Regions from separate parts of the Bradyrhizobium sp. Pha-3 genome, predicted to be linked through region 2. Evidence: riboswitches for the same ligand, from Rfam matches in the RefSeq annotation. Region 2 holds a riboswitch; the other holds the start of a gene.

Region 1 (7,162 bases), 3.5 Mb from region 2:
ACATCAGAGCAACGGGACCCAACGTACCGAGTTGATCATCTTCATTCGCCCGCAGATCATCCGCAATGGTTCCGACGCCCAAACCGTGGCCGAGGAGCTTCGATCGAAATTGCGCGGCAGCATCGCCACGACATCGACCAATGCGCCGATCACCACCAGCTATCACTGAGCCGGGCAGCAGGATGCGCCGCGTTCTCGCACAACGGACGCGCCTCTCGGCTTCGCTCGCGATCGTGGTTTGGGCGATGACCGCCTCTGTCGCGAGCGCCGACAGCGTGGCGCGCGGATCGGCCGCCTTCCATCGCGGCGACTATGTCCGGGCGGCTCGGGAGCTCGCGCCGGCCGCCGAGCGCGGCAATGCGCGCGCCCTCGGCATGCTCGGCTTCTTGTATGAGCACGGCTTCGGCGTGCCGCAGGCCTACGCAGCCGCCGCCGACTGCTACTATCGCGGCGCCGTGCAGGGCGACCCATTCGCGCAAGCCCAGCTCGGCCTGATGTACGACAAGGGTCACGGCGTTCCGACAGATTTCGTGCTGGCCTACAAATGGCTCAATCTGGCCGCGGCCCGCTCGAACGGGCGGCAGCGCGACGCCTATCTCCGGTTCCGCGATGCGGTCGCATCCAAGCTCTCGACCTATGAGATCATTGCCGGTCAGCGGTTTGCATTGGAATGGGCCCCCGATCGGCCGGCGCCGGACGTGCACCTGACCGTCAAGTAATCGCGGCTTACCAGGGCGTACGCACGAGGCTCGCCGACACGTGCCTGCCTCGTACCTTCCGCCGCCGCAACCGGCGCCAGCCGATCACGATCCCGCTGATCGAGATAATCGTGCCAGCCGCCGATAGCAGCCACACTACGACGTCGCGCGCCGGCGAGATGCGTAGCAGCAGCGGGAAGTCGAGGCTGTGCAGCGCGTTGAACAGCCAGCGGTAGGACCGGCGGCTGTCGTCGCTGCGGTCGAGGATCTCGCCGGTGACGGGGGAGATGTGCAGCCAGGTGCGGGCGGGATCGTCGAAGCCGATCCGCAATATGGGAAGCTCGCGCGCCTGGTGCAGCGTGTACCAGTAGGCGTCGGGTTCATCGAGCTGCCGCGCTGATGTCATCGTAGCGCCGGGCATTGCGTGTCGGGCGGCAGCGATGACCTCGTCGCGCGAGAGGGTCATCTGCGCACCGGTCACAGGATCGGCGATGCTGCGGCCGCCGTTACCGTCGTCGAGCAACATCAACCCGTGTCCGCCGATCCAGACGAAGCGCGCCTCCACCGCCGGCATCGATGGCGACGACTGGAAGCCGGCGACGATGTCGGGCGTGTCATGGCCACTGTAGCCGATTGTAATCTCGCGGGTGATGCCGCGAGCCGAGAACGCGCCGCCGGGATTGAGCGACAGCCAGCCGCTGAACATCCAGGTCAAGACGCAGATGCCGCCGATCAGGCCGGCGATGTGATGCCAGGCCATCCAGCCACGATAGGGCGAGACGGCGCCGCTCGCGTAGCGGCGCGTCAGCCGCAGGCGCAAAATGCCGATCCAGAAGCCGGTGACCGCGACGACAAGACAGACCCCCGAGATCCACAGCACCACATCCCGCCACAGCGGGCCGTTCTTGCGCAACACGGTCGGATAGATCCAGTGCGGGATCGAACCAAGCCAGTTCCAGATGCGCTCGCGACGCGTGGTGTCGAGCGCGATCTCGCCGGTGCGCGCGGAGACGTAGAGCTCGGTGCCATCAGGGTCGCCGAGGCCGATCAGATAGAGCGGCCGCAACGGATCGAAGCGCGCCGTGACCGACCATTGGTCGCGCGTCACGGTGCCGAGCAGTTGGGGTTGCACCGTGTGCGGATGATGACGTGCGATGGCCAGCGCCTGGTCCGGCGTGATGCGGTCGATCACGTTGCCATCGGTCGCCGAAATGGTGATCGTCCCTCCCTTCCAGCCGGTCACCCGATAGACGGGCGTGTCGTCCATCATCGCGAGCCGCAGGTCACGCGGATAACGCTCTACGCCCGCGATCGCCATCGCGCAATCGGGTGCGAGCTGCACCTCATTCCAGGGAATGACAGGGAGCGCGGCGACGCGCTCGCTGTCGGTGAGGCGCGGAAAGGCCACGTACATCATGACGAGGCCGGAGATGAACCACATCGCGAACAGGAGACACGTCGCAATGCCGATCCAGCGATGGACGACATAGAGCCATCGCCGCCAGCGCCGGATCAGAGCGTTGCGCATGGTCAAAACTTCACGTTGACGGACAATTCGGCGGTACGCGGCATGCCGAGCAGCCACTGCCCGGTGCCGTTCGAGGTCACAGCGTAGACCTTGTCGAAGAGATTGTAGAGGCGGAACGCGACCGTGGTGCGGTCATCCGGCTTCCATCTGATGCCGCCATTGACCACGTTGTAGCCCGGCCGCAGCTGGGTGTTGGCGAGATCGGAGTACATTGCGCCGACGATCTGCACGCCGCCATAGACCGACCAGTTGGGCGCGAAATCCCACGTCAGCCAGACGTTCGAGACCTGCTGCGGCACGTTGACCGGGACATTGCCGTTGAAGCTGACGATCTTGCCGCCGACAACCTGGCTGTTGTTGTCGTATCTGGCGCGCAGCAGCGCAAGATTGGCGTCGACGCGCCAGCGGTCGCTCAGCGCGAGCCCGATCGAACCTTCGACCCCGCGGGATGATTGCTGGCCGATTTGCAATGCCAGGCCGCCGGTGGGATTGCCGGGATCGGGAATCGTGAGCCCGGTCTTGACGATCTCGTAGGCAGCTAGCGTCCACTCGCCGCGGCCGCCCCAGAACGACTGCTTGACCCCGATCTCGGTCTGCTTGCCGGTCGCAAGCTGGAAGGTTTTTTGCGTCGTCGACAGCGAGATCAGATTGCTGACCGGATCGACGCCGACCGCATACTGACCGTAGAACGCGAGGTTCTTGATCGGCTCGTAGACGAGGCCAGCGCGCCAGCTGGTGCCCGATAGCGTCGTCTCAAAACTGTTTGCCGGCGTCTTGTAGTCGGTGCGGTCGACCTCGGGGCGATCATACCTGACCCCGGTGACCAGCGACAATCGATCGGTCAGCGAGAGCCGATCCTCGGCGAACAGCGCGTATTGATTGACGATCGCGTTGAAGCCCGGCGTGGTCGCCGTCGTCGTCGCGAAGAACGATCCCGGATCGAACACGTAAGGATTGACCGACGACGCGCCGCCATAGGGCGAGTTGTTGGTATGGGTGAAGTCGATCCGGTTGACGTCGAACCCGGCGACGACCTGGTTCGCAAGTCCAAACACGTGGCCGCTGACGGTCGTATCCATCCGGTTGCCGAGCTGCCTCTGGTCGTGGAAGATTTCGATATAGCTCGTGCGATCGATCAGTTGGGTCTTCGGATTCCAGGTGTAGTTCTCGATGTCGCGCCAGTGCCGCTCGCTGGTCAGGTAATACAGCGTGTTGTTGACCTTGATGCCGTCGGCGACGTCCCACTCGGTCTTGAACCGGGTCCAGCTGTCCTGATAGCGGATCGCGCTGTCCGCCGCGTTGTAGTTCTTGAAGCGCAGCGCGTCCTGGATCGAGCCGTTGATCAGCGGCGTGCCGAAATAGCGTGACGGGCTGCGGTCGCCGTAGTCCTCCGACAGCGTGAAGGCGAGATTGTCCGACGCCTGCACCCGCACGGCAGCGGAGACCACCGCGTTCGAGGTCTTGTCGCGATCGACCCAGCCGTCCGACATGTTGCCGGTGGCGTTGACGCGGTACGACACATTGGGATTGATCGGACCGGTGCTGTCCACCGAGAGCCGCCGGGTCATGTTGCTGTCGAGCGAGACCTCGGCCTCATTATAGGGCGTGTTCTGCGGCTTCTTCGGAATCACGTTGATGACGCCGCCGATCGCGCCCTCGCCGTACAGCACCGAGGCCGGGCCGCGCAGCACCTCGATGCGTTGCGTCGACCAGGTGTCGTAGGGGAACGTCAGCGTGCCGGAGCCGATATAGAAACGCGTGCCGTCATACAGCGTCATCACCGAGTTGCTGCCGGCAAAGCCGCGGGTGCTAAACGACAGGCCGCCATTGCCGGGCGCCGGCGTTGCGATGAAGCCGGCCGCGTCCTGGGTGACGGCATCGAGCACATTATGCTGGCCGCGTTCGGCGATGGTCTGCGCCGTGATGATCTCGACGCTGGCGGGCGTCTGCAGCGGCGTCAGATTGAGACGACTGCCGGTGCCGCCCTGCGTGGTGGCATTGAGCGTCGGCGATGCCGCCCCCGATGCGCCTGACGTCGCGGCGCGCGGCGTGTTGCCGGCTGGTGCGGCCGTGGCGGGTCTCGGCCGTGGCCGCGCCGCGGCGGCCATGTCACGGCTGCGCACCGCAGGCTTCGACCTTGCCGCAGCGGAAGGCGCGACCTCGATCGGATCGAGCCTGGTTGGTGGAGGAGTTTGTGCCAAGCCTTCGGCCGGCAGCAGCAGCGATGACAGGGAGCAGACGAGACCGAGGCGCCATTTGCGCGCAACGGGAAAGGACGGAGACATGGAGGGACTCGCGGTAACGTGGCACGTCACCGCGAACGCGGACTGGCGCATTGCCCAAAAGGCAGTGCTCCGATCCCACCAGGACGCCCCCGCCCGATGTGCTCGCGTGTGACCACGACTGACGGCAGGTCTCCTGGCTCACGGGTCATCGCCTGTCGACGCCTTCCCGGGCCTGATAGCCCAGTGGCAAATTGACGAAAGGCTCGCCGTTTACAGTTGCGGGGACAGCTGCGGCATTGGGGTTACCCTCGCACCGCATTCCCTTTTGATCCCCGAAGGGAACCGTCGGCAAAAACGATAGGTGGTGCCGGCAAGGCTGTCAATTCGATGCGATCGTCGCACACATGCTTTGCGAGATGCTGCTGCGGCGATGACACAGCGACATCTGCGGCTGACGCGAGGACCCTTTGTCATTCCGTCATCCTGAGGTGCGAGCGGAGCGAGCCTCGAAGGATGCACGGCCACCAGCCGGGCCGTCGCCCCTTCGAGTCGCCGCTTCGCGGCTCCTCAGGATGACGGAGAATCTTCGCATCACTTGGCTTCGACGCATCCCTGCATCACCTCATCAATCTCCGCCCGCGAGAGCGCACCCATCTCGGCGATGAACACGATGCGCGTGCGCGGCACGCCGGGCGACGGCACGCCGCCCGCAGCCAAGGTCGCGCGGCCGCCGGCGAGTTGAAACACCGTCAGCCGCCCGGGCTGCTCCACCGTCTCGAACAATCCCTTCGCCCGCGCCAGCTTCGGCGCCAGCCTGCCGATCGCCTGCTGCAAGCGCGGCAGCACGACGGGCTGCTCCGAGATCCAGCTCAGCGTCTCGAAGCGATCGGACGCCGGCCGTCGCGGCGCGGTCTCGCGCGGCGCCGGCAGATGATCGAGATCCGCCGGAAACAGCAGCGCGGCCGGCACCTCGCCATGCAACGCATCGACCACCACGACTGCCGGACGCGCCGCGCGCACGGCGTCGCGGATCGCGGCGCACGCGGCGGCATCGGCCAGATCGACCTTGCTCAGCGCCACCACGTCCGCCGCCCGCAGCTGCGAGCGCAGCAGCGCATCGTTCAGCATCCCCGCAGGTTGCGTCGCATCGACCACGCACAGCACGGTCTCGAGCGGCGCCTCCTTCCAGATCACGGGATCCATCAGGTTGCGCACGATGTCGGCGGGATCGGCGATCCCGCTGGTCTCGATCACGATGAATTCGGGACGCGGATCACGCCGCAGCAGCGTGGCGAGCGTGCGCAGCAGGTCGCCCTCCAGCGTGCAGCAGATGCAGCCATTACTCAGGCTGACCACGCCGTCGCCGGCGCCCGCGATCAGCTCCGCGTCGATATTGATCGCACCGAAATCGTTGACCACGGCGGCGATGCGCCGCCCTTGCGCATGCGCCAGCAGATGGTTGACGACCGTGGTCTTGCCCGCCCCGAGGAAGCCCGCGACCAGCAGGATCGGGACCGGCACCTCAGCCTCCGGTGACGGGCCGGCGCACCGGCCGGCCGGGACGCGCCGCGACATCGAGCACCCCATCGCTGATCAGCGGCTGGCCGCTGACCACGAGATGCCGCACGCCCTCCGCCGGACGATTCATCGCGGAGAAGGTCGCGCGATCGCTCAGCGCCTCGAAGTCGAACACCACGACATCGGCGTCGGCGCCGACCTGCAGCCTGCCCTTGGCCCGCATCGCCGGCGTGCTCGCCGACAGGATCTCGGCCGGGATCAGCGCGCATTTGCGGATGCCCTCGAGCAACGACACTTTCTTGCGCTCGCGCACCCATTCGCGGATGAAGCGGGTGAAGCAGCCCGCCGAGCGCGGGTGCGAGGTGGCATCGTCGGGCAGCGGCCAGGCGTCGCCGGTGTAGGGGCGGCCGTCCGACAGCGTCCACGGCATCGCGTCGGAGGCGATCGCGCCGCCCGGATACAGCACCGCCATGTCGAGCAGATCGCGATGATGCGCGTTGTTCTCGATGTCGAGCACGTGCCACAGCACCAAGGTCGAGGGCTCTTCGGCCTGTGCCGCCAGCAGTTCCTCGCGGCTGCCGAAGCGATGACCGTCGGTCACGCGCTGCACCGAATCATAGCCGAGGCCGTTGCGTTCCTCGAATTTCGGATCGCTGAAGAAGGTCGCCGCCAGCACGGTCGAGCCGGTGCCGTAGGGATAGGCCTCCACCGTAATCGGCAGGCCCTGCGCCTGCGCTTTCGCGATCAGGGCAACACAGCGTTCGATATCCGTCTTGCTCGACGAGTTGAAATGACAGATGTGCATATGCGCGCCGGTGGCGCCGGCATACCCGATCAGTCGGATATAGGCCTCGGCCGCGCTCTCGGGATCGATCCGCGACATGTAGGCGACGTGGGTGAAGGTCGGCACCGCATGCGTGGCCGCGAGCTGGCACACCGCGGTCAATTCCTGCACGCCGGCGCCCGGCGCATAGGCGTTGAGAATGCCGATGCCGATACCGCCCTCGTTCAGGCCGATCGCGAGGCGGTCGAGGATGCCGCCGACCTCGCCTTCGGTCGCGACGTTTTCGATCCAGCGGCGATCGCGCATCGCGGCGCCAAACGATTCCAGCGAGCTTTCCGAATTCGAGCCGGTCATCGCGCCGATGCGCGCGAAGGCCCAGTTGGCGGCGGCGCCGTAGTTCAGCACCCTG
Region 2 (7,162 bases):
CCGTTCACTTGGCTCTATCCGATCGAACCAGGAGCCTGGAGGATAGGCCGCGATACGCTTAGCGAAGGAAGATTGCGGCTCCCAATCTTGTCCCTCGCTCTTCTCGAAAGTGATGACGCCGTTGTGGGTAAAATAATGGGGGCCTGGGATGTTACAGTTCACCAAAAGCAGAACGCGCCACAGATCGCCCTTCTCGGTCGGCTTGGCATTGGGTTTCGACACGTAATCCACTACAACGGGTTCAATGATATGGCAGCGGCCGTGCCGCAGAAGATTGCCGAGCTTGCCTTGCGCAGTCGTCACGAAGTTGAAGTTGGCCGGATCATGCAGAAAGTGAAGATTCGCGTCCCTTTCGCCATCTGTAACCTCACTGGCGATCAACGAGAGCGCCAAGGCGCGCCAGCCCAATTCAATCGGCTTTGCATATGTCGATGCAAGTTTAATCGTCCCGTCAGTCGCGATCTTCCAAGTGATAGCGTACTGTTCGTCTGATCTGTTGTCCGGGTGCCTGGTCCATGAAAAATAAACGTACTCTGTTCGGTCAATTCCTTCAGCGACTCCCCACGATCGAGGCACAAAGTGAGCCACCTTCGAGACCTTGGAAATGATTTGTTCTATAGTCTCACCATCTTGCGCTCGCCACGTTGACTTGACCCTTTCGACAAGCGTGTGGTCGTTGGCGCGAACATTGTTGCTCGTCGCCGCCAGCCCGGCCAGGCAGATCAGCGACCGAGCGATACAGAACCAAAGCACGCGCTTTCCAGACTTTTTCTTCATTGCTTCCGGCTCATCTGGTTATCATCCACACGTCAATCCAAAGCGGCACGTCTTCCTCAGCGTGCTTTGCGCAGATCGCAAGAAGTTAGCGGCAACGTGACGCAGGCGCCTGCCGATGTCCCGCGCGAGCAGGCGCCGTCCCTCGATGTCACGCGCCGCTAACTTCAGTGGTCAGCCAAAGCCTCAATTTGCAATGCTGGACCTGCCCAGGAGGAGAAGCCTGGACATGATGAGGACTTGCATTGTTCGTGCCAGGCAATAACCGGCAGTTCGCGGCAGATTTGTGCTGTCTTTGTCGACTTACCGACCTACGCACGTTCTAATGTTACCATTCAGCCTATTCGCCACGACTTCCGTGAATGATTCTTGTCACGCACTGAATCTTCGACAGCGGGCGAATGCCTCGCTGCCAGAGTCTTGACGACAATTGGGAGCAGGTATGCCGCCATCGATCCGTGTGATCCGGGGGCGTTGCCGCTACTACGAATGTCGAGGGCGCCCCAGCCTGTTGTGCTTGGCACTTTGCGGCCTACACCAACGCGGAGCCGCCCTTCAGCGGCGGGCGATTTGGAATCGATGTTAAGGAACTTCACGGATCAAGCAGGGGACGAGACGTGGCATTCTCCGCTCGCGCAACGTTAGGGGCCGTCGTCTACCTGCTCGTCATTGCAGTCAACATTCAAGGAGCTGCGCTTCCACGCAGCCGTGTCGACCGGCAAGAGGGAAGCCTCAGGTCTTGCTAGCTTCGGCTCGAACTACTCAACACTTCCGAGAGCATCTGTCTGACGGGGCGGCTCATAAAAGGCCTTGCCATCCAGCCGAACAGACCGACAGTAAAGACGGCAGCAGCAAAGACGCCGAGGGCGCTCCAAACAGCCATTTTCATTGCGAGGGTCTCTTTTGGTTGTGGTGATTCAATATGCTTGCTTTGGCCAGTATCACCAAAACGTCGGCGTGACGCCTACCAGGATTGGCTGGTCGCACATCGACACGTCCGCTGAGCACGCTGCTGGATTAAGCGAATACCTCTTGCGCGTATTCGCCACTGATCCATGGTTATTAATGGAGAAGGGAGGGCGCATCGAAGCGTGCTCGATGAATCGTTCAAAAGCCGGGCCGCATGACAAGCGTCTTGCGCGGCGCCGTGAGCTTCTTCGTGCTGGGCGCATTCGTCTCGTGCACAGATCTGACCCGCCGCCCGACGCCAATGCGTCTCCGAGATGGTCATTCCGATATCCTATGACTGGAGATGGCTTCTACGTCGCGATCAAGCGTGGCCTCGGAGGAGCATTCGCGTAAGAGAGGTCGCAGCACCAATTTGAGAGGTTGACGGCCGAGTTCTCTTGCCGATAATCCAAGTCGTCGAGGTTCTCCGGTTTCCGTTTGATCCGGAGCTAAGAGGGAAGCCGGTGCCAATGCCGGCGCTGCCCCCGCAACTGTGAGCGGTGAGCCACTGTCCAACAAAGTCACTGAAGCCCGCGCGGCTTCGGGAAGGCCGGACGGCGGCAATGACCCGCGAGCCAGGAGACCTGCCCCGACAAAATATTCATCCACGGGCGGGGTGTCCCGGTGGTGCGCCAAGCAGCCGTCGCTCGGGCGACTTCTCCTGCCTGCGTCCGCCATGGCCTTTGCCCCCAACATGGGGTTAGCGCTATGTCTCTTCTCTCCCTTCCGGTTGCCACGCTCGGAACGCCGCGCATCGGTCCAAGACGCGAGCTCAAAGTCGCACTCGAAGGCTATTGGGCCGGAAGAATTAGTGAACAGCAGTTGCTTGAGGACGCAGCCGGCCTACGTGCCGCGAACTGGGCGCGCCAGAAGTCCCTCGGTGTCACCGTGATTCCGTCGAACGACTTCTCGTTGTACGATCAGGTGCTCGACACCAGTGTCATGGTCGGCGCCATCCCGGAAGTCTACGCCTCGAAAGCCGAGCCCGTTTCCCTCAAGACGTATTTCGCCATGGCACGCGGTTCACAATACGACGGCCGGGGTGCGAGTTGCGGCCACGGATCTCGCGGCGATGGCGCACCCGCGCAGGAGATGACCAAGTGGTTCGACACCAACTACCATTACATGGTCCCGGAATTTCATCGCGGACAGACTTTCAGGCTGTCCTCTCGCAAGCCTATCGACGAGTATGAGGAAGCCAAGGCCCTTGGCTTTCAGACTCGCCCTGTCCTGATCGGCCCGGTCACATTCCTAAAGCTAGGCAAGAGTGCTGATCCTGCGTTCCAGCCACTGTCACTCCTGGATGACCTGATACAGGTCTATATCGAGGTTCTGCAGGAATTGGCCAAACGCGGGGCAAATTGGGTTCAGTTCGACGAGCCCTGCTTGGTTCTTGATCTGGATGAGGAATCAAGACAATCCTTGCTACATGCCTATGACCGGCTCGCCAAGGAAGGGCCGGCCATCAAGATCATGGTCGCCAGCTATTTCGGTGGCCTCGGCGACAATCTTCCCACCGCCTTGCGCCTACCTGTCGCCGGGCTGCACGTCGACCTGGTTCGGGCGCCAGCGTTATTGGACCAGATCATTACCGCCAAGCGAAGTGATCTCGTCGTGTCACTCGGCGCGATAGACGGCCGCAATGTGTGGCGGACGAATTTGTCGGCACTGCGCCAACGGCTCGATCCCGCTATCGCGAAGCTGGGCAAAGATCGCATACAAATCGCTCCATCCTGTTCGCTGCTTCACGTGCCGGTCGATGTTGAACTCGAGACGGAGCTCGCTTCAGACATCAAGGGTTGGCTAGCATTCTCCGTTCAGAAGATTCGCGAGCTTGCGACCTTGGCGCGCGCTCTTGCAGGCGATCAGGATGTTGCTGGCGCTCTTGCGCAGTCGGAGCGCGTCACCACCGATCGTGGGACTTCGCCAAAGATCCGAGATGCCGATGTCGCCATCCGGATGAGAGCGATCAACCAGGCCACGCGCCGGCGCGCCAGTCCATTTGCCAGCCGTGCCGAGATCCAGCGCAAGCGCTTCAAACTACCGGCGTTTCCGACAACGACGATCGGATCGTTTCCGCAGACTGCAGAGGTTCGTAATGCCCGCGCAGCGCACGCGCGAGGCACGATGAACGACGGACAATACGACGAGTTCCTCAAGGAAGAGACTGCGCGTGCCGTACGTTGGCAGGAGGACATTGGCCTCGACGTGCTTGTGCACGGCGAGTTTGAGCGCAATGACATGGTGCAGTACTTCGGCGAACAACTCGCCGGCTTCGCATTTACCAAAAATGGCTGGGTACAATCCTATGGCTCGCGCTGTGTCCGGCCGCCGATCTTGTTTGGCGATGTCTCACGGCCGAAGCCGATCACCGTGGGGTGGTGGCGGTACGCGCAATCGCTAACCAAGAAGCCGATGAAGGCGATGTTGACCGGACCAGTGACGATCTTGAACTGGTCGTTTGTTCGCGATGATATTCCCCGAGCCGAGGTCTGTCGTCAAATTGCGCTCGCGATCCGAGACGAAGTCGGCGATCTCGAAAATGCTGGTGCAGCCATGATCCAGATCGACGAGGCTGCGCTGCGCGAAGGATTGCCGCCGCGCCGATCGGAGTGGACGGCTTATCTCGAGTGGGCCGGGGATTGCTTCCGCATCTGCTCATCGGGCGTCGCCGATCAAACCCAGATCCATACCCACATGTGCTACTCGGAATTCAACGACATCATCGATGCGATTGCTGCAATGGACGCGGATGTCATCTCGATCGAGACTTCGCGGTCGAAAATGGAGCTGCTCGACGCGTTTCGGAACTACAAATATCCAAATCAAATCGGGCCGGGTGTGTACGATATCCATTCTCCGCGCGTGCCCGAGTCGAGCGAGATGAAAGAGCTCGTGGCTTTGGCTCGAAAGCGGCTGCAGGATTCGCAACTTTGGATCAATCCGGATTGCGGTCTGAAGACGCGCAAATGGGAGGAGGTTCGCCCGGCGCTGGTGAACATGGTCTCCGCCGCCCGCGAACTACGCGCTGCATCCACTCCAGCCGACCGTTGACCTGGTCTGGTCTTTCGTCGAGAAGGCCGGTCGCCTGTCAACGATTTGCGGGCTCGATAATTGTGGGAGGCATTGGTGAGCAGAAAAAGGCCCGGCCGCCTTTAGCGGCCGGGCGGAAGTGTGTCCGGGAGGAGCGACGCTGCTAGGCAACGTGCTGACTTCCATCGGCGGAAGGAGGGCGCCGATGGTTCGATTACGGCGGGGACATCCGCCGAAATCTGACCCCAGTTAAGGCGCAAGCTCAGCGTAGCTCAATCATGCCCTGGTATGCGGCCGATATAGCCTAGATTTGAAATCTACACCAAGGTTTGTCACTTATGAGTAGTTTCGCAACGCTCTGCAGGGCCGAGAAATGTGGGGCGGTCGTGCCGGGCGATCATGGACGGGCACCAAGCGCACGTTGGTACGCTTTTCTGCCGGAAACGATGGGCTCGATCAACGGGACCATACGATAACGCGCACAGCAAGGATCTTATCGTGGTGACCAATGCAATCTGCGGCTTGCTATTGATCCCGCTTCAGCTAGTCATTGGTCTAGTCAAGTTTTTATACCAACCTCTGTTGGAAATCTTGTGCGGCTCGACGAAGAGCCGGCGAACGGGATGCCGATCAGCGTGCTCTTGATCGCCGCGACTGCTCGCGATCCAGAGCATAAACCGGTTTGGTGATGTCGAACTCGGATCTGAAACGGCTCGGTTCGGCTTCGTCTGGTTTAGACCGCCAGACTATGTGTAGCCCCGCTCCGAGTAAGGTGAGCGTCGAAGATCGATGCGACGCTCCGGGCCAGGAACTCTGCGCCACCGGCTATCGAAAGCCGGCTATCATCCATCACCACGACGCCATCGGCGATAAGGCCGTCGAGGCGAGAACGATCAACGACGGCCAAGCTTGGATCCCGGCCGTAACGACGGGATGTCTCGGAAAGATCGACTGTCAAATCGCACATGATTCGTTCGATAATCTCGGCGTGGAAGCGATCGTCGTCAGTCAGTAAATAGCCCTTTGCGATGGCCAGCCGATCCTCGCTGATGCGAGCGAGGTAGTCCTTCGTCGGGACGGCGTTCGCGACAAAGCCCTGTTGCATACGGCCGATGGCGCTGGCGCCCAGACCAATCAAGGTGTCCGCGCTATCGTCAGTGTAGCCCTGGAAATTGCGCCTCAACCTGCCTTCCTGGCTCGCCAGGGCGAGATTGTCGTCCGGTAGGGCGAAGTGATCGATTCCGACGCGGACATATCCCGCATCAACCAAAGCTTCCGTGATCGTTTCGGATTGGACGTGGCGCGCAATGCTGTCGGGCAGGGTGGACGCATCGATCAGACGTTGATGCTTCTTGAAGGAAGGAATATGCGCGTAGCCAAAGGCCGAAAACCGGTCCGGATGAAGCTCGAGGCATCTGGCGACGGTATCCAGGCACGAAGCGACCGTCTGCCGGGGCAGGCCATAGAGCAGGTCGAAATTGATACGTTCGACGCCGGCACGGCGCAACCGATCGACCGAGGTCGCGGTCTGTCCGAAGCTCTGCAGACGGTTGATGCCCTGCTGAACAACTGGATCGAAGCTCTGGACACCAAGGCTCGCCCGGTTGACCCCGCAATAGCCAAGAGCCTCGGCCATCGGCTCGCTCAACATGCGTGGATCGATCTCTACGGCGATCTCGGCATCAGGCAGGACCGCGAATGAATGGCGCAACGAACCGACCAGATCAGCGAACGTTTCAGGTGTCATGATCGTCGGGGTGCCGCCCCCGAAGTGGATATGAGTGATCGGTTGCCGTCGGCCAAGGGTTTCTGCAACGAGGTAAGCTTCGGTCCGCAGTCCCGCTGCATAGAACGAGATCGGCTCCTGGCGCTTCGTGACAGAAGTGTGGCAGCCACAATACCAGCACGTGCGTCGACAAAACGGCACGTGCACGTAGATCGATGCGGATTGCTGCGCGCCCAACGACTTGAGCCACATTTGATAGTCGGATTCGCAAATCGAAGCTGAGAAATGGGGGGCCGTCGGATAGCTGGTGTAGCGCGGCAGCCGTTGCTGCCCGTAGGCTTGTGCCAAGTCCGGTCGCATTCAGAGTGCCTTTCTTCCCTGGCCAACCGATTACCGGACACGCGGCGGATAGGCTTTGCGCTGGCTCAAAATATCCGCGTTGTTGATGGCGATAGCGGCCCTAAAGCCAAGATTGGTAGGGCATGCCGGCAACGTACGCATCGCACTTTGGATCGCGATGAAGGTCCTGCCCTCTTCCGGGCAAGAAGAGGTCCAGCAGTGCCGCAACGATCGATCGCGGTCGGTCGGTGGACGTAAGGGGCACTCATATTACGTAATATCACTGGGGCGCTGGTCGAGCGGTATTGCCAATTGCCCCGCGACGTTCACGTCACGGGACCA

The links. Region 2 has a riboswitch for cobalamin ahead of metE (5-methyltetrahydropteroyltriglutamate--homocysteine S-methyltransferase). Riboswitches for the same ligand answer to the same signal wherever they lie in the genome.
Region 1: it holds a riboswitch for cobalamin, as region 2 does, so the genes downstream of both, ACE10X_RS40155 (TonB-dependent siderophore receptor) here and metE (5-methyltetrahydropteroyltriglutamate--homocysteine S-methyltransferase) in region 2, are expected to answer to the same signal.

What each region holds. Positions count from the first base shown of each region.
Region 1 is NZ_CP170151.1:8,398,691-8,405,852, forward strand. Features, by position in the region: gene gspD (type II secretion system secretin GspD) at 1-169, shown strand, start outside; gene ACE10X_RS40145 (tetratricopeptide repeat protein) at 246-719, shown strand; gene ACE10X_RS40150 (PepSY domain-containing protein) at 727-2,226, opposite strand; gene ACE10X_RS40155 (TonB-dependent siderophore receptor) at 2,229-4,511, opposite strand; cobalamin riboswitch at 4,617-4,813, opposite strand; gene ACE10X_RS40160 (GTP-binding protein) at 5,043-5,972, opposite strand; gene ACE10X_RS40165 (amidohydrolase family protein) at 5,974-7,162, opposite strand, start outside.
Region 2 is NZ_CP170151.1:2,503,137-2,510,298, forward strand. Features, by position in the region: gene ACE10X_RS11725 (hypothetical protein) at 1-777, opposite strand, end outside; cobalamin riboswitch at 2,126-2,329, shown strand; gene metE (5-methyltetrahydropteroyltriglutamate--homocysteine S-methyltransferase) at 2,431-4,776, shown strand; gene hemN (oxygen-independent coproporphyrinogen III oxidase) at 5,489-6,841, opposite strand.